Regions from separate parts of the Bacillus sp. KNSH39 genome, predicted to be linked through region 2. Evidence: riboswitches for the same ligand, from Rfam matches in the RefSeq annotation. Region 2 holds a riboswitch; each other region holds the start of a gene.
What was found. A riboswitch is a leader RNA that binds a small molecule or an ion and turns the genes downstream of it on or off. The one in region 2 is predicted to bind S-adenosylmethionine.

Region 1 (5,804 bases), 680 kb from region 2:
AGTCGTTGTAACAGCTCCGATATGTTTCATACCACCAATTGTTCCTAAAATTGCATTTTTATCTGTCACAGATGCTTTCGCCAGTTTTACTGCCGCTCTATTAATTTCTGTAACTTGATTTTCTAAACCATACATACGTAATTTCGCCTCATTTGCTCCATACGTATTCGTTTGAATTACATCTGCTCCAGCAGCTACATATTGTTTATGAATCGATATAATTAAGTCTGGATCAGATACATTCAATTCTTCAAAGCTACTTTGCAAACCATGTGAATGCAATAACGTCCCAACCGCACCATCACCTATTACAATTCCTTTTGATAATAAATCTAGTAATTTCACGACTCTCCCTCATTTCTATCAATATAAAAACCCCCTCTTCACTTTGAAGAGGGGGACATAATCGTTCCTCCTCTTATTATGCAAAACATTCGTTTTGCAGGTATTAGCACCGTTTCAAACATTTCGTTTGAAGGTTGCCGGGTTTCACAGGGCCTTTCCCTCCACCGCTCTCAATAAGAGTTGTCTTTATTATTTTATTTATGTAGCTAAAAGGAAATGCGTTCCCCTTTTAACAATGTTTGTTAATTTTTTAATAAATTTAGCATGCACAAAAGTAAAAGTCAATGACACTTGCGGAAAAATAAAAATTATTTAAAATAAAGTTGCAATTCAGTTATATTTTATTGTAAAGTTAAAAACATAATAAAAATTTCATACGAACATTCTTATCTAGAGAGGTAGAGGGACTGGCCCTGTGACGCCTCAGCAACCATTAACATTTTGTTAATAAGGTGCTAATTCCAGCAAATTGTGAAAGATTTGACAGATGAGAAGAAGACTCTATTCAAACCGAAAGCCTTCTTCTTAGAAGGCTTTTTTTATTTTATATTCACTTAATGTTTCAATTTAAAAAGGAGGAATTTTCATATGTCAACAATCGAAACAAAACTAGCACAAATCGGAAATCGCAGTGAAACTACAACCGGAACGGTTAATCCACCAGTTTATTTCTCAACCGCTTATCGTCACGAAGGAATTGGTAAATCTACTGGCTTTGACTATTCACGAACTGGCAATCCAACTCGAGGTCTTTTAGAACAGGCGATCGCAGACTTAGAATATGGCGAACAAGGTTATGCCTGTAGTTCAGGGATGGCGGCTGTTCTCCTCGTCCTTTCTCTATTCCGCTCTGGAGACGAACTTATTGTATCTGAAGATTTATACGGGGGAACGTATCGATTATTTTCTGAGCATGAAAAAAAGTGGAATGTTCGATGTAGATACGTAAATACACAGTCTATTAAACAAATTGAGCAAGCTATCACAACTGAAACGAAGGCTATTTTCATAGAAACTCCAACTAATCCATTAATGCAAGTTACTGATATTGCTGCTGTCGCAACTGTAGCGAAAAGGAACGGACTACTCCTTATTGTAGACAACACTTTCTACACACCTTATATACAGCAACCATTAACAGAAGGTGCTGACATTGTACTTCATAGCGCAACGAAATATTTAGGGGGACATAACGATGTACTAAGCGGGCTTGTCGTTGCAAAAGGAAAGGAACTTTGCGAGGAAATCGCTCATTATCATAATGCATCAGGTGCAGTTTTAAGCCCATTTGACTCATGGTTATTAATTCGCGGTATGAAAACGTTAGCGCTTCGCATGAGGCAACATGAAGAAAATGCGAAAGCAGTTGTTGCGTATTTAAATGATGAAGACGGGGTGACAGATGTATTTTATCCAGGAAGAGGCGGCATGATCTCATTCCGCCTTAAAGATGAAGCTTGGATTAATCCATTCTTACAATCTTTATCCTTAATTACATTTGCCGAAAGTCTTGGTGGTGTAGAAAGTTTAATGACTTATCCAGCAACGCAAACACATGCTGATATTCCTGAAGAAATTAGAACAGCAAACGGCGTATGCAATCGTCTTCTTCGATTCTCAGTTGGCATTGAAAATAGTAACGATTTAATTCAAGACTTAAAGCAAGCAATTAAACTCGTAAAAGAAGGTGTAAGAATATGAGCTATTCTATAGATACACTCTTACTACACAACCAATATAAACACGACTCGCAAACAGGCGCTGTGAACGTTCCTATTTATAACACATCAACTTTTCACCAGTTTGATGTAGATACGTTCGGAAAATATGACTATAGCAGGTCAGGAAATCCAACTCGTGAAGCTCTTGAAGATATCATTGCTTTATTAGAAGGCGGAACAAAAGGATTCGCCTTTGCATCAGGCATTGCAGCGATTTCCACTGCATTCCTCCTTCTTTCACAAGGTGATCACGTACTCATTTCAGAAGATGTGTACGGAGGCACTTACCGAGTGATAACTGAGGTACTCTCCCGTTACGGTGTTTCACATACATTTGTTGATATGACCAATTTAGAAGAAATAAAACAAAACATTAAACCAAATACAAAGCTCTTTTATGTAGAAACACCTTCTAACCCACTTTTAAAAGTGACAGATATTCGCGAGGTTTCTAAACTCGCAAAATCTATTGGGGCTCTTACTTTTGTTGATAATACATTTTTGACACCACTATTCCAAAAACCACTTGAACTTGGAGCTGATGTCGTTCTTCATAGTGCTACAAAATTTATTGCTGGTCATAGTGATGTTACTGCCGGATTAGCAGTAGTAAAAGATTCAGAACTCGCTCAAAAGCTTGGATTTTTACAAAATGCATTCGGTGCTATTTTAGGACCTCAAGATTGTTCTCTCGTACTTCGCGGTCTAAAAACATTGCATGTACGCCTCGAACATTCAGCTAAAAATGCCAATAAAATCGCACATTATTTACAAGAGCACTCTAAAGTAAAAAATGTCTATTATCCGGGATTACAAACTCATCTCGGATTTGATATTCAACAATCTCAAGCAACATCAGCTGGAGCGGTCTTATCGTTTACTTTGCAGTCAGAAGATGCACTCCGCAAATTTTTATCAAAAGTAAAATTGCCTGTTTTTGCAGTTAGTTTAGGAGCTGTAGAGTCAATTCTTTCTTATCCAGCAAAAATGTCACATGCAGCACTGTCGCAAGAAGCTCGTGATAAAAGAGGAATCTCTAATTCATTACTTCGGTTATCAGTCGGTCTTGAAAATGTTAACGATTTAATATCCGATTTTGAAAATGCCCTTTCTTATGTAGAAGAACCTGTAAATGCATAGAGAAAAAGAAGATATGAGATTAGGTTTTCATATCTTCTTTTTATGCGGTTTAGCTATATTCATTTGAATTTCTTCTTTTCTTATAGTCCATAAAAATAAAAGTATATCATCTATTTCTAAATAATGGATTAATTGATATATTAAGAAATAAAAAGGGGTGAAAATAATGGATACTTGTGCAGATATTTTAATCGTTATCGATTTACAAAATGGCGTATGTTATAGCGAGGAGCATTTATTTGATTTACAGAACTTACTAAAAAAAGTAAATAAAAGAATTTCTTCATATAGAAAATTAAATAAACCAATCCTTTTTGTTCAACATTGTGATGATGATTTAGTACCCGAGAAAGAACTTTGGGCTATTCATACCGATCTAGATGTTCAAGAACAAGATTTTTTTGTAAGAAAAACACATGCAAATTCATTTTATAAAACAAACTTAAAAGAAATTTTAGATCAATTATCTGTAAATCGCATTGAATTTTGTGGCGCCCAAACAGAGTACTGTATGGATGCAACGATTAAGTTTGCCCACGGACTAGGATACGAAAACTTTATGGGACAGAAAACAACCTCTACGTTGAATAATCCTTTTATGTCCGCAAAAGAGACAATTGATTTTTATGAGAACATATGGAATCACAGATTTTTAACGTTGCTAAAAGATGAATTTTAGAATAAATGACTAATGACTTGATCATCCTAAGATTTATCAGCCGTAATCAAATATTTCATTATCACCATAAAGAAGCGAATGACATTCAGCTTCTTTTCTTTTAACCTGTTTTATATTCTATATATATCATTATAATTCCTTTGTCATATTATTTTAAAAATTTCGTATATTCATTTGAAAGAATAAGAAAATCATGATAAAATTGTGTTACAAATATATCTATATCTTTCAATTTTTAAAACGCATCGAAATTTTCACCCAAAAATGTCATTTTACAAAAATATGCTAATTTACCTATTTTATTTACATCCGGGTCTCTTTTCTTACAATTTCTTTACTTTAGGACTTTTTTTCTGCAACAACTATTTTCTTTTCTTTAAATTTTTGGTATGTATAGTATGGTATAATAGCTCACACGGAGGTGGAAAAGAACATGTTAGAAACCTTTCAAAAAGAATTAGAACTATATGAAAGTAATGCAGAATTATTAAAAGTGCTAGCTCATCCTGTTCGTTTATGTATCGTAAAAGGATTAATCGAGCGCGGTCCAAGCAACGTTTCTACAATGTATACTGGCTTAAACATGCCACAATCTACAATTTCACAGCATTTAGCAAAATTAAAAAGCGCTAAAATCGTTTCTAGTGAAAGAAAAGGATTGGAAATTTATTACAAAGTAGAGAATGAAACAATCATTCAACTCGTTCGCGTATTATTAGGTTAGGGACTAATAATCGCAGAAAAAGAACGTATTCTATATTTTTTATCTCATATCTTTAATATAAATATATATCATGAGAGGAAATATATAATACTACATAAGTCGTATTAAAAAACAAGACACAGTATATACTGTGTCTTGTTTTTTATATTGTTACATACCGATCCAAATGTAAATGTTGCATATCTTTTGTATGTATAACAACATCAAACGAACTCCCTACTCCTCCATTTAAAATCATAGAACGAACTGCTCGATTTTGTTTTTGCGTTTCAGAAAAAGGATTCGTATCTTGATGGCTCGTAAGCTGTTCTAATATCCCTGCAGCTAACAAGAACTCAGATTGTTTCTTATGCCATACTGCACTCATTCCTTGCATACTAAACATCTCCTTTAGCTCGTCCCAATGAACATGAGTAGTAAGATCCATTTCACCTGGATGCGCTAGTGGGTTACGCATTAGCTTATGCTGATAATATCCTCGCAAACTTCCTTCGCGGTGTGCTGGATGCATCCATTCTTCTTTTGTGTATCCGTAATCAACTGTAATACATATACCTTTTTGAAACCATTTCGAAATTTCTTTTATATACTCCTCCATAACTATTGGTACTTCAAAACGTTGCCCTTCAGCAATATGAATATTATATTTCAATAAATAGCGACCAATTCTTTTATTTAACGGCCTACATACTTCTGAAAGGTTTCCTTCCTCTGTATATGTAATACGTACTTCATACAATATACCATTTCTTTTCTCAATTACTTCAACAGGAAATGCATCAAACAACTCATTCGAAAAAAGAATTCCCTCGAAAGAATCTCCCATTTCACTATAGGAGGTATAGTACGATACATTAGAAAATGAGCCAAGTTGCTCCTGCTGTAATTTCCTATGAAAAGGGCTCACTTCAATCATTGAATAGTTTAAATTAATAAAGGTGTTTGGAGATAATTGCTTCCATTCTTGTAAAACATCATAGGCAAACTTCCCTGTTCCCCCACCAACCTCACAAATATTCGAAGCAACTTCACCATTTTCAACAAGACGAATAAAAAGTTTAGCAAAAGTTTTTGCAAAAACAGAGGATACATTGCTACTTGTAAAAAAATCCCCTTGTCTTCCAATCTTTTCACGTTCTTTCATATAATATCCATGACCCTCCGTATACAATACAAGGTTCATATACGTACTATA
Region 2 (5,804 bases):
CAGAATCTAAAAAATTTATATATTTATTTTTTTCTTAACAAATGGCGGAAAAATAAGAAAAATCCGCAGGATTATTAAAAATTATCACGAAATAAGTAAAAGTTTAGCGAATAATGGTTTGAAATAATAAAACGTTTTCTATATGATAAAGGTAAAGGTTAGTAAAAAAGTAGGTGAATTTATGACAGTAACATTTTATTCATATCCAAAGTGTGGCACATGTCAAAAGGCAAAGAAATGGTTTGAGGCAAACGATGTAGCATATGAGATGATTCATATTGTTGAAAATCCACCATCAAAAGAAGATTTACGTAATTTACATGAAAAAAGTGAATTACCATTAAAAAAATTCTTTAATACAAGTGGAATGCGTTACCGTGAACTTGGTCTAAAAGATAAGTTGAAAGATGCAAGCGAAGACGAAATGTATGAGCTTTTAGCATCTGATGGCATGTTGATTAAACGTCCAATTGTAACAGATGGAACGAATGTAACACTTGGTTTTAACGAAGAGCAGTTTGAAAGTGTGTGGAAAAAGTACCAATAAGGTATTTTTACATAATTAATACATTCACTGGAGGTACAGTCATGAGCATTCCAAATAATTTACGTTACTCTGAAGAACACGAATGGGTAAAAACTGAAGGTAATGAAGTTGTTATCGGTATCACTCACTTTGCACAAGGTGAGCTAGGCGATATCGTATTCGTTGAACTTCCTGAAGTAGGTGCAACAATCGAAGCTAACGAGCCATTCGGAAGCGTAGAATCTGTTAAAACAGTTTCTGAGTTATACGCACCTGTAAGCGGTAAAGTTGTAGCAGTAAACGAAGAATTAAGTGACCAACCAGAACTTGTTAACGAATCTCCATACGAGGGTGCATGGATGGTTAAAGTTGAACTTTCTGATGCAAGCCAAGTTGAGAAGTTATTAACTGCAGAAAAATATGCAGAAATGACAAACCAAGACTAATTATAGTCGACTAAAGGACAGCCTTTGTGCTGTCCTTTTTTATTTTTTGTGAAATAATGAAATTCAAGTTATATGTAAATAAATAAGCTATTATGAGAAAAACTGTTTTTTGGTAAGGTTTCATAAGTCTTCACAATCTAAACGAGCCGCTTGCGCTTTTCTTTTGCAAAAATAAACAGGAAACAACATGAAAATAACGAATATACTATATACTAAGTTCAAGGTTGTATAGTATATGGTGATCGGGTGATGACATATGATTTATGTAGAAAAAGTCATTATTGTAGAGGGTACATCAGATAGAAGAAAGATTGAATCTATTATTCGTGAACCGGTGGAAATTGTTTGTACAAATGGTACAATTGGTTTGTCGAAAATGGATGAGCTCGTTGATCAATTTTTTGATAAGGAAGTGTATGTGCTAGTGGATGCTGATGATGCTGGAGAAAAGTTAAGGAAACAATTTCGAAAAGAATTCCCGCAAGCCGAGCATATCTATATTGATCGCTCGTACCGAGAAGTGGCAACTGCGCCATCTACACACTTAGCAAATGTATTATGGGGAGCCGACATTGACGTTTATACAGAATATTTACGGTAAGGAATGATAGAAGTGATTGATTGGACAGGAGCCGAAGCTACAGCCCTAATAGAGAACGAAGAAAAAACAGTATTATATGTATATACTCCAATGTGTGGAACATGCCAATTAGCAAAAAAGATGTTAACAGTGGTTGAGATGACAATTGAAGATTTGAAAATTGGGATGTTAGATTTAAATTATGCTCCGCATTTAGCAAAAGAGTATGGGATTGAAAGTGTACCTTGTTTACTTGTTTTTGAAAATGGGACACTGATGAAGAAGATATACGCATTTCATTCGGTTGAATATTTATATACGGAATTAAAGTAGGCGGCAAAAATTTTGCCGCCTCGACATATTTCTTGGGAAATATGTCGAGATGCAGGATGGATACAGTATTTGTCGAGCGAAAATAACAGGATTGCTCTTTAGTGAGAGGGAATGATATGTAATAGAAAGTGATATGAAGGATGTGATTTAGGGTGAGATTATATTCTTTGCTTCAATCATTTGTAAATTACGCTAATGGTCAATATCATTTAGAACCGCTTTTAAGACAAGAAGAAAAAACTGTTAATTTTCGCTTTGGAGATGAAAGTTGTTCGTTACAAATTTCAAGAGATTATATAGAGTTGGTACATGAGGAAAGAGGAACGGAACAAATCATTTGCTTAGATGAAAAGGATATAGAACAATTGGTGAATGGAAATGTACGATTGCAAATGCTAATGAATGATGGACGTGTACAATATTCGGGAACGTACCGAACGATGTTATTAGTGGAATCGATGTTTCATATATGTAAACCGATGTCAGTAGGTGCTTAAAATTCTGAAGTTTCATTTTTTGCGAAAATTTCTGTTGACATGGTGAGTGTATATTGATACAATTCAAGTCATAAAATATAGACAATTTCATAAATTTCAAATCAGACGAAAATTGAATCTGATTTCTCTTATCAAGAGAGGTGGAGGGACTGTGCCCTGTGAAGCCCGGCAACCGTCAACTTATGTTGAAATGGTGCCAATTCCTGCAAAGCAAATGCTTTGAGAGATGAGAGAGAGGGATAATGTTGTTATATACGCATAAAAACCTTTCTGCTTCTCTAAAGCAGAAAGGTTTTTTTATTGTTTGAATGTGGAGGACATTCAAATAATAAAAGTAATGATAACAGTGGACTACACGCATTAAAAATAAAAAATTGCGGAGTCGACCTAAACAAAAAAGGGGTGAACATCATGATTCTATTAGAGAATGTAAGGAAAATATATAAGGCGAAAAGCGGTGATGTCACTGCTGTAGATAACGCCAATTTAAAAATAGATAAAGGTGAAATATTTGGTGTTATCGGATATAGTGGCGCTGGAAAAAGTTCTTTAATTAGATTGTTCAATCAGTTGGAGAAACCAACTTCTGGCCAAATTACAATTGCAAATCGTGTCATTTCAGCAATTACAGGAAGCGAACTTCGTAAGGCAAGGCAAGAAATTGGAATGATTTTTCAGCACTTCAACTTACTTTGGTCACGAACAGTACGTGAAAATATAGAGTTTCCACTTGAAATTGCAGGTGTTGATAAAGCGAAGAGAAGAAAACGTGTTGATGAATTAATTCATCTTGTTGGATTAGAAGGAAGAGGAGACGCGTACCCATCTCAGCTGAGCGGGGGACAAAAGCAACGCGTTGGGATTGCAAGAGCATTAGCTAACAATCCACAAGTGCTTTTATGTGACGAAGCAACGTCAGCTCTTGATCCGGAAACGACAGATCAAATTTTGGATTTACTATTAGACATTAATAAGCGCCTTGGTTTAACAATTGTACTCATTACACATGAGATGCACGTAATTCGAAAGATTTGTAATCGTGTTGCGGTAATGGAGAAAGGAAAGATTGTAGAAACAGGTCCAGTACTTGATGTATTCCGTAATCCGAAGCAAGATATTACGAAACGATTTGTACAGCAGTTAACGGATTCTGAAGATACAAATGAAACGATTGAAAGTTTAATTGAAAAATATCCAGATGGAAAAGTAATTCGTTTGCAGTTTATCGGTGAGGCTGTAGAAAGACCAGTGCTTCAACGATTGATGCAACGCAGTGATATAGAAGTTAGCATTTTGCAAGGAAATATCGCACAAACGAATAACGGTTCTTACGGTAGTTTAGTCGTTCATTTAAATGGTGAGGAAACAGCGATCCAGCAAGCAATAGAAGGAATTCATCAAGATCAAGTAGAGCTGGAGGTGATTGCACATGGATAAGTTACTTGCAAATGTTGATTGGAATCAAATGTTAGAAGCAACTGGTGAAACGTTATATATGACGGCAATCGCAGCTCTTGCGACATTTGTTTTAGGACTCATTTTAGGATTGTTACTCTTCATGACAGCAAAAGATAATTTATGGGAAAACAAATCAATTAATACGGTGATTGGAGCATTCGTAAATATATTCCGTTCTATACCATTCATCATTTTAATTATTTTATTAATCCCATTCACAAAGATTCTTCTTGGAACAATTCTTGGAGCAAGTGCAGCTTTGCCGGCTTTAATTATTGGAGCAGCACCATTCTACGCGAGAATGGTTGAAATCGCACTTCGCGAAATTGATAAAGGTGTAATTGAAGCTTCAAAAGCAATGGGAGCAAAAACAAGCACAATTATTTTGAAAGTGTTAATTCCAGAATCGTTACCAGCATTAGTATCTGGTATTACGGTTACGACAATTGCTTTAGTAGGCTATACAGCAATGGCAGGAGTTGTTGGTGCTGGTGGCCTTGGAACACTTGCTTACTTAGAAGGATTCCAAAGAGGGAATAACGATGTAACAATCGTTGCGACAATTTGTGTATTACTAGTTGTATTTTTAATTCAGTGGATTGGTGATAGTTTAACGACTCGAATAGATAAACGATAATAAAAAACGGGAGGATGCTTCAAATGAAAAAATTGTTACTTACGGCACTTATTTCAACTTCAATTTTTGGGTTAGCTGCTTGTGGCGGGAAAGATAAAGATGAAAAGAAACTTGTTGTGGGTGCTTCTAATGTACCGCACGCTGTTATTTTAGAAAAGGCAAAACCGTTACTTGAGAAAAAAGGAATTGAGTTAGAAATTAAAAAATTCCAAGACTACGTATTACCAAATAAATCTTTAGCGGATAAGGATTTAGATGCAAACTACTTCCAGCACATTCCGTATTTAGAAAAAGAAATTAAAGATAAAAAATATGACTTTGAAGTAGCAGGAAAAATTCATTTAGAACCAATTGGTGTGTACTCTCAAAAGTATAAGAGCTTAAAAGAGCTTCCGGACGGAGCGACAATTATTATGAGTAATTCAGTTGCTGACCATGGACGTGGTTTAGCAATTTTACAAAAAGAAGGTATTTTAAAAATTAAAGACGGAATAGATCCAGTTAAAGCAACTCCAAAAGATATTGCAGATAATCCGAAAAATCTAAAATTCAAAACGGATATCGAGCCTGGTTTATTGCCACAAGTGTATAACAATAAAGAAGGCGACGCTGTTTTAATTAACTCTAACTATGCAATTGATGCAAAGTTAAATCCGGAAAAAGATGCAATTGCAATTGAAGGAAATGATTCACCATACGCAAACATAGTAGCTGTTCGTAAAGGCGATAAAGATAAGAAAGAGATTAAAGCTCTTGTAGAAGTATTGCATTCTAAAGAAATTGAAGACTTCATTAATAAAGAATATAAAGGGGCAGTTGTTCCTGTAAAAGAATAATTGCTGAAAAGGGCTGGTGTATGCCGGCTCTTTTTATAACTACATAACCATTGGGGAGAAGGGGAAATCATATGAAAAAGGTTCTACTGTCAGTTGTTACAGCGTTGTCTGTATTTACATTAGCTGCTTGCGGAGGAAAAGAGGAGAATAAGCTTGTTGTGGGAGCTTCTAACGTGCCACACGCTGTTATTTTAGAAAAGGCACAGCCGATTTTAGAGAAAAAGGGTATTAAATTAGAAATTAAAAAATTCCAAGATTATGTGTTGCCGAATAAGGCTTTAGCGGATAAAGAAATTGATGCGAACTACTTCCAGCACATTCCTTACTTAGATAAAGAAATTCAAGAAAAGGGATATAAAATTGTAAACGCAGGAAAAATCCATTTAGAACCTATGGGCATTTATTCTAAGAAATATAAAAGCTTAAAAGACTTACCAGATGGCGGAACAGTGATTATGAGTAATAACGTAGCGGAGCGAGGCCGTATGTTA
Region 3 (5,804 bases), 410 kb from region 2:
ATTCCCAGATAAAGCAGAAGAAATCATCGCTGCAGGTCTTGAAGAAGCAGCTAAAGTAGCAAGTAAATTTTAATTAAAATGATACTCGTCACTCGAAAAAACAGCATTAACGTTTATATGTTAATGCTGTTTTTTTATATTTTTAGTTCATCAGCAAGCTTTTCTAATGTATTTCGATCTTGTATATAATATGTTCGGCCTTCTTTTCTTAAATAATTTTGTTGGCAAAACTGATTTAATACATATAAAAGATGACGGTAGCTGACATTTAAATATTCCGAGGCCTCGGTATGCTTTTCTATATAACAATTATTTTGCTCTGTTAATAAAATAAAAGCAGCTAATCGATTTTCAAAAGGATAACTATAGTTTTTTGCGTAATTTTCAGTGCGAGTAATTGTCTTTTCTCCAATAAATTTACATAAGTGCTGTAAAAACGTTGCATCTTGTAATAAAAGTTGCTGACAATCTTTAAGAGGAAGTGCCAAACACACACAATCTTCTAGTACTTCAACGGACTTAGTAATATTTTCTACCCCTATTAATCCTAATTCCCCGATAAAAGATGGTGCTTGAATAAAATTAATTAATGAAACCTTCCCGTTTTTATGACTCATATATATTTTGGCTCTCCCAGAAATTAAGTAATAGAGATAAGGGAGAGCATTTCCTTCACTACATATCATCTCTTTCGTTTGAAAAGAATGCAGCTCTACATATGGCAAGACATGAAATGAAAATAGGGTATGGAATTGATGGATTCGCATGTATTGATAAATTTCTTCCTCATTTTTGCTGATTTTCATATTTTCACCCCTATGTATAGTATGAGATATCTCCTATTATCTTTACAAGAAGGAATGATACGATTTATGTAAATTTGTTTTTGTAGAAAAGAGAGTGTGATGAATTTATGAAAAAATATAAAACATTGTTATTTGATGTAGATGATACATTACTAGACTTCCAAAAGGCTGAAAAAGTGGCTTTACGGGTACTTTTTGAAGAGAAGGGAATCCCTTTAACAGACGAGATAGAGGCTCGTTATAAAAAAATAAATAAAGGTCTTTGGGATGCTTTTGAAAAAGGTGAACTATCACGCAATGAAGTTGTAAATACACGATTCTCTCTGTTGTTTAAAGAGTATGGAGAAGAAGTAAATGGAATATTATTCGAAAATAATTATCGTAACTACTTAGAAGAAGGAAATCAACTCATGCAAGGTGCATTTGAATTTATAAATCAAATTCAAGGGGAGTATGAATTGTATATAGTGACAAATGGTGTTTCTAAGACGCAAGATAAACGTTTGCGCAATGCAGGGTTACATTCATTATTTAAAGATGTCTTTGTTTCGGAAGATACGGGTTTTCAAAAACCGATGAAAGAGTATTTTGATTATGTTTTTGAACGGATTCCTAACTTTGCACCTGAAGAAGGGCTGATTATTGGTGATTCATTAAGCGCTGATATTAAAGGTGGATATGTAGCGGGAATTGATACTTGTTGGTTTAATCCAGAAAGGAAATTAAATGATAGTGGGATTATACCGACATATGAAGTGCATAATTTTGAGGAGTTAGAAGCATTATTGAAGCAGCATGTGTAATAAAAAAATAGGCAGTGGAGCTTTCGTCCCCACTGCCTATTTTTATTAATTTTTATTTTCGTTATGTTTTGGGAGTGGAAAGGCATTCCCGATAGCAGCTGCACCAAGCATGGGCAATAGTAAATTAAGCGGGAAAAACATAAGTAATAGTAATGTTATAGCTATTGGCTTTCGTAACGCATAGCTTGAAATTGCTGTTGTTACGATGGCAACAGATGCTACTGGATCTATAGGAAGAATAGATGCTACAGCGTATCCGATACTTGACCCAGAAAATATAATTGGGAAGATATGTCCACCTCGCCACCCTGTGTTCAAACAAACGGCAGTAATGCACAACTTTAAAATCCCTGAAAGAAGTAGTATCCAAAAAGATAAATGGCTCCATTCAACAACTAATTCTTTTAATTGATGTTCCCCTGAAAATAATGTGTACGGAAGAAAGGTTCCCGCAATTCCTAATAAAATACCACCGATAATTCCGAGTGTCAGCTTGTATTCTCTAAAAGGGTGAATTAACTTTTCTAATGTGAATTCTAACTTGAAATAAAAGAAACCAACTATAGCACCGATACTAGCAAGTGGAAGAAATGCAATCCATTCATTGAAAGAAAGTGTACCTTCCCCGAAATCAACAATAAAGGATCCACGATTATCAAGTTTACTCAGTAGTAAATAAACAGAAAAACCTGCGAAAGTAGTAGCTAAGTATACAATCGCCTTTTTTCCTTTAGAAAAAGCAGCAATTTCTTCCCCCTCATTTTCATTTGGTGCTAAATAACCGAATAATGGTGCGTTAAAAATGACACTTAAAGTAGCGCCAATTCCGATCTCGGTTAGCTCATTCATACTCTTTAAGGCAAATTTAAAGCGATCCCCTACCCATGTGCACAGTCCGCCTATAATTCCAACTAGTGCGGCTTCTGGACCAAGACTAGCACCGAAAATTAAAACAATAATCGCTGTTAAAGTAGCCCGATGGACAAAGCGATATTCGATTCGACCAGTTTTTTTATATTCAGCCATTACTTCAGGCATAAGGCGTGGGTATGTACCGAAATGTTTTTGTGATAGACCAACAAGGACCCCGCCAATTATTGTTACGCAAAGGGTGTAATAAGAGGGAAAAGAGAGAACTTCAGGCAAGTATCCCCAAATAAAGTGGATTCCAATATTTATTGTGACTAAAAATAACCAGACTGTAGCTCCTACTATAGATCCTAGAAGAATGCCATATAGAGCAAGTATGTAATGCATATCTTTTTTATTTGTCATGTTATACCTCCGTTATGTAAATCTTAGTAGGGAAAAAAGTGAAATATACTAGTGAAAAATGGATTGAATATATATAGTATCTTTTTGAGAAGATGGCCTATTCAACATATAGGCTAACTTTTGGGGAATTTGAATTTATAGGTTAAATTACTTATTTAATTTTATAGACTGATTTGAGGTTTTTAAAGGTCTTTTTTGAAATAGATTAGAATATATTTCTTTTGTTGCTTTATATGAAACTGTTAACATTTATTTTAGAACATTCAGAAAAACTGTTTGACATTAGGAAATTATTGCTATAAAATCAACGGTAATTGCATAGTCTTATCAAGAAAAGGTGGAGGGACAGGCCCGATGAAACCTTGGCAACAGCCGTATAACGGAATTGTGCCAAATCCTGCAGGTAGTAATCCTGAGAGATAAGAAAGAGCCTTTAGAGCGTGTTTTCAAACTGCTCCTTTCTTGTTTTCAGGAAAGGGGCAGTTTTTTATTTTGTATAAAAGAAAGGAGAATGAGAGATGGGAGAATCATGGGGAAAAGGAACAATTTGTGTGCAAGGTGGCTATACGCCAAAGAATGGTGAACCACGTGTTTTACCACTTTATCAAAGCACAACGTATAAATACGATACTTCGGATGATTTAGCAGCTCTATTTAACTTAGAGGCAGAAGGATATATTTATACACGTATTGGAAACCCTACTCTAGCAGCATTTGAGCAGAAATTATCAGATTTAGAAGGCGGTGTAGGAGCTGTTGCAACGGCTTCTGGGCAAGCAGCTATTATGCTCGCAGTTTTAAATATTTGTAGTAGTGGAGACCATTTACTTTGCTCTTCAACTGTTTACGGGGGAACGTTTAATTTATTTGGGGTGAGTTTACGTAAGCTTGGCATTGATGTTACGTTCTTTAATCCAAATTTAACGGCAGATGAAATCACGGCGCTTGCTAATGACAAGACGAAACTTATCTATGCAGAATCGTTAGGAAATCCAGCGATGAATGTTTTAAATTTTAAAGAATTTTCAGCTGCCGCTAAAGAATTAGAGGTACCTTTTATCGTTGATAATACATTAGCAACTCCTTATTTATGCCAGGCATTTGAACATGGGGCAAATATTATTGTTCATTCTACGACGAAGTATATCGATGGGCATGCGAGCTCTTTAGGCGGTATTGTAATTGACGGTGGAAACTTTGATTGGACAAATGGAAAGTATCCTGAGCTTGTTGAACCAGATCCAAGTTATCACGGTGTAAGTTACGTTCAAAACTTTGGTGCAGCAGCGTATATTGTGAAAGCACGTGTTCAGCTATTAAGAGATTATGGAAATTGTATGAGCCCATTCAATGCATATATTAGCAATATTGGCTTAGAAACATTGCATTTACGAATGGAACGTCATAGTGAAAATGCTCTTGCAGTTGCTAAGTGGCTTGCTAATCATGAACGTATTGAATGGGTGAATTATCCAGGCTTAGATAGTAATGAAAATTACTCATTAGCACAACAGTACTTGAAAAAAGGTGCTAGTGGTGTTTTAACTTTCGGTATTAAAGGCGGATTAGAAGCAGCAAAAGAATTTATCGCAAATGTAAAACTAGCAACTCTTGTAACGCACGTAGCTGATGCACGAACTTGCGTTATACATCCTGCTAGTACGACGCATAGACAATTAAATGCTGAAGATCAGCGTTTAGCGGGTGTTACATCTGATTTAATTCGTTTATCGGTTGGTATAGAAGATGTTTCTGATATTATTGCAGATTTGGAAGCAGCTCTAGTTGGAGGCAAAACACATGCCGATCATAATTGATAAAGATTTACCGGCTCGCAAAGTGTTGCAAAAAGAAAATATTTTTGTAATGACGAAGGAGCGGGCAGAAACACAAGATATACGTGCTTTAAAAATTGCTATATTAAATTTAATGCCGACGAAGCAAGACACAGAGGCGCAATTACTTCGCTTAATTGGAAACACACCGTTACAATTAGATGTTCATTTGCTTCATATGGAATCACATCTATCGCGTAATGTAACGCAAGAACATTTAACAAGCTTTTATAAAACGTTTCGTGATATTGAAAATGAAAAGTTTGATGGGCTCATTATTACAGGAGCGCCAGTGGAGACCCTTGCTTTTGAAGAGGTAGATTATTGGGAAGAGCTTAAACATATTATGGAGTATTCAAAAACGAATGTAACATCTACGCTCCATATTTGCTGGGGGGCACAGGCTGGCTTGTACTATCATTATGGTGTTCCAAAGTATCCCCTTAAGGAAAAAATGTTTGGTGTATTTGAACATGAAGTTTGCGAGCAACATGTGAAATTATTACAAGGATTTGATGAATTGTTTTTTGCTCCGCATTCTCGTCATACAGAAGTACGAGAGAATGATATTAGAGGAGTGAAAGAATTAACATTGTTAGCAAACTCTGAAGAAGCAGGTGTTCACCTTGTTATTGGGCCAGAAGGAAGGCAAGTGTTTGCTCTTGGACATAGCGAATATAGTTGTGAGACGTTAAAACAAGAATACGAACGAGATCGTGACAAGGGATTAAATATTGATGTGCCAAAAAACTATTTTAAACATAATAATCCAGATGAAAAGCCGCTTGTTAGGTGGAGGAGTCATGGTAATTTATTGTTTTCTAATTGGTTGAATTATTACGTGTATCAAGAAACCCCTTATATATTGTAAAGAAAGATTGTGTAACACGTGGCAACGTTTTCCTTGTAAAGATTAACCTTTATTTTTCCGAATGTTCAAAATACATTGTTTTTCAGATTTTTTACTCATATAATTTCATCTAAACACAATTTTTGAGGGGTGGACAGTACTATGAAAGAAATTCAAGTTGGGTTATTAGGTCTTGGGACAGTTGGCAGTGGTGTGGTTCGTATTATTACGGATC
Region 4 (5,804 bases), 900 kb from region 2:
GTTTTATGTGTATTTTATTTCATTATTTCACATTCTTTATTAAAACGATTTCAATCTTATGTAAGAACAGTGGTTGAAATGATGAACAATATGAAAGAGACGGAAAATTTAGCTGTGATTGGGACTATGTCTACAACAATTGCTCATGAAATTCGAAATCCGTTAACAGCGTTAAAAGGGTTTACGCAAATGCAAAAAGAAAGAAATCCAACTGATACGATGAGCTACGACATTATGCTACAAGAAATTGAAAGAGTCAATGGATTTGTTAGTGAATTGATGTTGTTAGGAAAACCAAAGCCAACAAATTATGAAAGGTGTAATATACGAGACATCCTTCTATATGTTGTGCATCTAATGGAAAGTTATGCAACGCAATATAGAGTTAAATGTCATTTACAAGTAGATGGGAATTTACCGGTTATAAACGGTGATGATAAGCAATTAAAACAAGTGTTATTAAATATCATTAAAAATGGAATAGAATCAATGCCAGAGGGTGGAGAAATTCATATCCGTGCATATCAAAAAACGCAAGGACATTTGTGTATTTCTGTTGAAGACCAAGGATTTGGTATAGAGAATGAGAAGTTAGAAAAAATTGGCAAGGCGTTTTACACAACAAAGGAGACTGGTACAGGACTTGGATTAATGATTACATATAAAATTATTAAGGAACATCAAGGGAGTATCACGATCCAAAGTAGTGTAGGAGTAGGAACGAAAGTAGAAATTTTTTTGCCGACCTTTTAATGTATTGGGAGAAAAGATTTTTCAGAAAAGTGTTCTTGTTGTGTAAATATAAACATTTTATAAAATGTTTCAAGAAGGGTTTTTTTTATAAAATACTTCGTTTATAATGGAGGAAAATATCGACATGAGATTGATTGCTCATGTAGCGGTTCAGTAGTGTTATGAAAAGATAAGAAGGGGTGCACACGCATCCTTTTTTCTATGCAGATATTATGAAAGAGGTGGTATGATGGAATTAACATTAAATTCGACTGTATGTTTACACACGATTCAATTTCGAAAAGAGCAAAAGAATTATATTGTAAAAGATACAATTACAGGAGAAAAATATGAAATGCCGCCACTTTGGATTGATGCATTGGCAATGATGCGTGACGGTTTTTTATTGGGGGAAATTGAGGAGAAATTAAAAGAAGAGTATCCATCCGAAGAAGTGAATATGTTAGCATTCACGAGGCAACTGTTAGAACTAGAACTTGTTGAAATGGTAGATGGAGAAGAGATAGCTTGCACAAAGAAGAAAGAGATAGATTGTTTAGCTTGGGTGCGTCCTCGTGTGGAACAATTCTTTCTTAATTTAAATAGAAAATATAGAAGCAAAGACCAGTAGTGGCCTTTGCTTTTTTTATAGGCTATGTTTAAAAAATAACAGCAAATGCTCTTGCGAAAGCACCGTCACTATTTTTAATTTTTAAAGGTGCTGCTGAGAAAAAGAAACGTTTTGCTTCGATAGCATCTAGATTTGTTAAGTTTTCAATTAAGTAAATATCATTCCCTAGTAATATGTGATGAATCGGTGATGTTTCTGTTGTGACTTCATCAGGAGAAATGAAATCTAAACCGATAGATTTTACTTTTAATCGCACTAGTTCTTTAGCTAATTCTTCAGAAAGATAAAATGCTTCCTTCTCATAAGCTTCTGTATTCCATTTTGTGGATAGATTAGAATGAAAAATAACAATATCACCTTCTTTTATGTCAGTATTATGCAATACTGTCTTAGGTAATTTTCGCTCTTGAATATGTGTTACATCTATAAGAACAGCTTCACCTACAAATTGATCCAGCGGTAATTGATCGATGGTCGTTGCGCCTGAAATAAAATGCGCAGGAGCATCACAATGCGTGCCAACATGAACGACAGAATGAAAATCTGTAACTTGATATCCTGATTCTTCAACACTTGTAACAGCTTCTAGTTGTATTTTAGGTGTTCCAGGAAATTGAGACATATTATTTTCAAATGTTTGTGATAAATCAATTACTTTCATTTTACATACCTCCAATATATGTTTTTCAAATAATAAAAAGCTCATCCTTCAGTATCAAGAAAGATGAGCTTTACATGCTAGTTGAGTTTTATCTTCCAAAATGCATTGCATTTTGCAGGAATTAGCACCTATTCAGTTTGTATAAACTGAGGTTGCTGGGCTTCAAAGGGCCGGTCCCTCTGCCTCTCTTGATAAAGAAGTATTCAGTTTTTAAAATCGGAATTTTCCGATAGTTAAATTGTAATTCATTTCCTTTTTGCGTGCAATACAAAATAGGTATTCACCCAAATAAAGCTGCTCGCATATTGTAGCTTATGTAAATAGAATGCTGCGAAGGAGTGAGTGCAGTGACAGGAAATGTATTAAATTATTATGCTGGTGGTAATACAGCTAGGGGATTTCACAATTTATACGAAGAGAATTTAAAAGGATTAGACAGATTATTTATCTTAAAGGGTGGCCCAGGAACGGGAAAATCTTCTTTAATAAAGGCAATAGGTCGTGAATGGATTGAAAAAGGATATGATATTGAATTTTTACATTGTTCTTCTGATAATAAATCGGTTGATGGTGTAATTATCCCAAAATTAAAAGTAGGAATTGTTGATGGGACATCGCCGCATGTTATTGAGCCAAAAATGCCAGGAGTTGTTGAAGAGTATATAAATTTAGGAATTGCTTGGGACTCAGATAAACTAAGAAAGCAGAAGTTAGAAATTGAAAGATTTGTTTCAGAAGCAAGCAAAGCTTTTCAGTCTGCTTACGCACGTTTTAAAGAGGCATTGGTTATACATGATGAGTGGGAGAAGATATATATTGATAATATAGATTTTAATAAAGCAAATGAACTAACCAATCAGCTAATCCAGAAATTATTTGCAGATAAAAGCGGGAGACAATCGCTTGTAAAACATCGTTTTTTAGGAGCTGCTACACCGAAAGGAGCAGTTGATTTTGTTCCTAATTTAACAGAAGGGTTACCACATCGTTATTTTATAAAAGGGCGCCCAGGCTCTGGAAAATCAACGATGCTCAAAAAGTTAGCTAAGGCAGCTGAAGAAAAAGGGTTTGAAGTTGAAGTATATCATTGCGGATTTGACCCGAATAGTCTTGATATGGTTATCGTAAGAGAATTAGGATTTGCAATTTTTGATAGCACCGCACCACATGAATATTTTCCAAGTCGCGAGGGTGATGAAATTATTGATATGTATGCCCTTATTGTTACGCCAGGGACGGATGAGAAATATGCGAAGGAAATTCGTGATGTCTCCATTCAATATAAAGCAAAAATGAATGAGGCGATGTCTTTCTTAGCGAAAGCAAAATCGGTTCGTGATAAATTAGAACGAATTTATATTGCTGCTATGGATTTTTCAATAGTAGATGCATATAAAGAGGAGATTCAAAAAGAGTTTGAACGAATTGCTGCTACTGTAATTGAACAGCAACAATAGACGTTTCATTAGGCTGTCAGTAATTTCTGACAGTTTTTTTAGTATGTAGTAAAATTAATAGTGTATTGTCGAATTTCCAAGGAAATAATCAAAAAATGGAGATGTTATGAAATGAGAGAGAAAATCGAGTTGGAGTTAGAAAGAATTGAAAAAGAGAATGATGTAAAAATTTTATTTGCGGTGGAATCAGGGAGTCGTGCTTGGGGGTTTCCATCGAAAGATAGCGATTATGATGTTAGGTTTGTTTATATACATCCGGTAGAATGGTATTTATCAATTCATGACAAACGAGATGTAATTGAGTATCCAATTAGTGATGATTTAGATATAAGTGGTTGGGATATTAAAAAGGCGTTGCAACTATTCGCGAAGTCGAATCCTGCTTTACTTGAGTGGATTCGATCACCAATTTTTTATTCGAAAAACTCTAATTTTCCAGAACTACTTCAACAGATGAGTGAGAAGAATTTTGATCCAAAAGCAACGATATATCATTATTTACATATGGCTTCGAAAAATTATCGTGAATTTTTGCAAGGTGAGAATGTAAAGCTGAAAAAGTACTTTTATGTATTACGTCCCATTTTAGCTTGTAAGTGGCTAGAAGAGAAAACGACTTTACCTCCTGTAGAATTTGATCGATTAATTACAGAATTATCATTAGAACGTAGCGTATTAGATGAAATTGAAAAGTTGTTAATAAAGAAAAAAGCAGGTACTGAATTAGATGTTGGATTGAAAATTAAGGTGTTAAATCAATTTTTAGAAGAACAAATTCATTACTATCAGCAATATGTAAAAGGAATTGAAAAGGGATCAGGAATCGATATTGAGAGTTTAAATACATTGTTTCGAGATATGTTGTTTGAAGCATATGAAAAAGAGCACAAGTAAGTTTGTGCTCTTTTTATTTTGTAGGAATGAAGAAAACAGATATAGCTGCGATAAGACCTGCAAAGGAGAATAAGTAAAAATTCCATGCTAAGTCATATTGCATTGTCATAATAATACCGACGAGAATTGGGCCAGCAATTGCACCAACTCGGCCAAGCCCCAGTCCCCAGCCTAAGGAGGTAGCTCGGATATGTGATGGGAAGTATTGTGTTACATATGCATTTAATATTTGAGTAATACCGACTGATCCAATACCAGCAAGGCCAATTAAAAGATAAATGATTGTAACAGATGGTTTGATTGTTAATAGTCCGATACATATGGCTGCCATAAGATAAGAGATGCTAATAACAATTTTTGCTCCTATACGATCAGCAATTGCTCCAGCGAATAGTGCGCCGATAGCTGCGGTAATATTTAGCATAAGTAGAAATGACAGACTAGACCCAAGAGGATATCCTGCCTGGCGCATCATCTGTGGTAACCAAGTGTTTAAACCATATATTAAAAACATTCCCATTATATAAGTGATCCAAAAAAGTAGCGTTGCTTTTATGTATTCTTTTGAGAATAAAGTAAAAAATCCATTTTTCTTTCGTATAGTAGATGGGTCTTGATGAGTTTTATCTTTTACATGAAATTCAATTTGAAAACGATTAAGAATTTGGTTCACTTCTTCTTGGCGATTACGTGATAATAAAAATTGAATGGACTCGGGTAAATAGCGAATAATGAAAGGAATGAGGAGTAGTGGAATCATTCCGATACCAAACATAATTCTCCATCCGAAATCTTCTAACATAAGCATGGACAAAATAGCACCTAACACGATACCTAAAGGATAGCCAGTAAACATAAGAGCATAAATAAAAGATTGCCTTTTTTTTGGTGAATATTCAACAGTAAGTGCTGAAGCTGTTGGGATAACACCGCCTAATCCGATTCCTCCTATAAATCGAGATAATCCAAATAACTCAGGAGAAGGAGCGATAGCCGCTAAACCCATTGTGATAGAAAAAAGTGCTAAACAGCATATAAGCGTCCATTTACGCCCAATTAGATCTGTAATCGTTCCAACTAGAATAGCCCCAATAAACATCCCAAATAAAGCATAGCTTGCAATTGTACCAGCATGCGCTGGTGATAGCGCCCAGCTTTTGTCTTCTAGGAGCTTTGGTAGAACGGCACCGTAAATACCTAAATCATATCCATCAGCTAAAATGGCTAGCCAACAAATAAAAACAACAAGTTTTGTAATAGAGCTTGGAAAGATAGTTTCTGTAGATTCTAGATGAGGTGGAGCTGAAGGTTGCATAATATTCACCCCTTTTAATTTGTAGATGAATATATTATTTTATTTAATGTTAATATTTTCCTCCTTGTGTCGAATTTTATCTGAAAAGGGTTTATAACAAATAAAGAAGTTCAA

Region 1: linked by a shared signal. The riboswitch ahead of metI (cystathionine gamma-synthase/O-acetylhomoserine thiolyase) and the one ahead of ACUL40_RS17260 (methionine ABC transporter ATP-binding protein) in region 2 are both predicted to bind S-adenosylmethionine.
Region 3: linked by a shared signal. The riboswitch ahead of ACUL40_RS19250 (bifunctional O-acetylhomoserine aminocarboxypropyltransferase/cysteine synthase) and the one ahead of ACUL40_RS17260 (methionine ABC transporter ATP-binding protein) in region 2 are both predicted to bind S-adenosylmethionine.
Region 4: linked by a shared signal. The riboswitch ahead of ACUL40_RS21785 (cyclase family protein) and the one ahead of ACUL40_RS17260 (methionine ABC transporter ATP-binding protein) in region 2 are both predicted to bind S-adenosylmethionine.

What each region holds. Positions count from the first base shown of each region.
Region 1 is NZ_JBQXYO010000001.1:2,670,262-2,676,065, forward strand. Features, by position in the region: gene ACUL40_RS13615 (bifunctional homocysteine S-methyltransferase/methylenetetrahydrofolate reductase) at 1-345, opposite strand, end outside; SAM riboswitch class I at 416-525, opposite strand; SAM riboswitch class I at 729-839, shown strand; gene metI (cystathionine gamma-synthase/O-acetylhomoserine thiolyase) at 934-2,046, shown strand; gene metC (cystathionine beta-lyase) at 2,043-3,206, shown strand; gene ACUL40_RS13630 (cysteine hydrolase family protein) at 3,373-3,885, shown strand; gene ACUL40_RS13635 (ArsR/SmtB family transcription factor) at 4,319-4,609, shown strand; gene ACUL40_RS13640 (class I SAM-dependent methyltransferase) at 4,752-5,804, opposite strand, start outside.
Region 2 is NZ_JBQXYO010000001.1:3,353,021-3,358,824, reverse strand. Features, by position in the region: gene ACUL40_RS17285 (arsenate reductase family protein) at 182-547, shown strand; gene gcvH (glycine cleavage system protein GcvH) at 589-972, shown strand; gene ACUL40_RS17275 (toprim domain-containing protein) at 1,229-1,573, shown strand; gene ACUL40_RS17270 (thioredoxin family protein) at 1,577-1,885, shown strand; gene ACUL40_RS17265 (hypothetical protein) at 2,038-2,382, shown strand; SAM riboswitch class I at 2,508-2,615, shown strand; gene ACUL40_RS17260 (methionine ABC transporter ATP-binding protein) at 2,794-3,819, shown strand; gene ACUL40_RS17255 (methionine ABC transporter permease) at 3,812-4,477, shown strand; gene metQ (methionine ABC transporter substrate-binding lipoprotein MetQ) at 4,501-5,313, shown strand; gene metQ (methionine ABC transporter substrate-binding lipoprotein MetQ) at 5,385-5,804, shown strand, end outside.
Region 3 is NZ_JBQXYO010000001.1:3,766,033-3,771,836, reverse strand. Features, by position in the region: gene ACUL40_RS19270 (FMN-dependent NADH-azoreductase) at 1-73, shown strand, start outside; gene ACUL40_RS19265 (transcriptional regulator YeiL) at 135-806, opposite strand; gene ACUL40_RS19260 (YjjG family noncanonical pyrimidine nucleotidase) at 914-1,609, shown strand; gene ACUL40_RS19255 (chloride channel protein) at 1,655-2,884, opposite strand; SAM riboswitch class I at 3,206-3,310, shown strand; gene ACUL40_RS19250 (bifunctional O-acetylhomoserine aminocarboxypropyltransferase/cysteine synthase) at 3,403-4,701, shown strand; gene metA (homoserine O-acetyltransferase MetA) at 4,685-5,590, shown strand; gene ACUL40_RS19240 (homoserine dehydrogenase) at 5,732-5,804, shown strand, end outside.
Region 4 is NZ_JBQXYO010000001.1:4,252,236-4,258,039, forward strand. Features, by position in the region: gene ACUL40_RS21775 (ATP-binding protein) at 1-753, shown strand, start outside; gene ACUL40_RS21780 (hypothetical protein) at 983-1,363, shown strand; gene ACUL40_RS21785 (cyclase family protein) at 1,392-2,024, opposite strand; SAM riboswitch class I at 2,110-2,222, opposite strand; gene ACUL40_RS21790 (PRK06851 family protein) at 2,372-3,481, shown strand; gene ACUL40_RS21795 (nucleotidyltransferase domain-containing protein) at 3,593-4,375, shown strand; gene ACUL40_RS21800 (MFS transporter) at 4,389-5,690, opposite strand.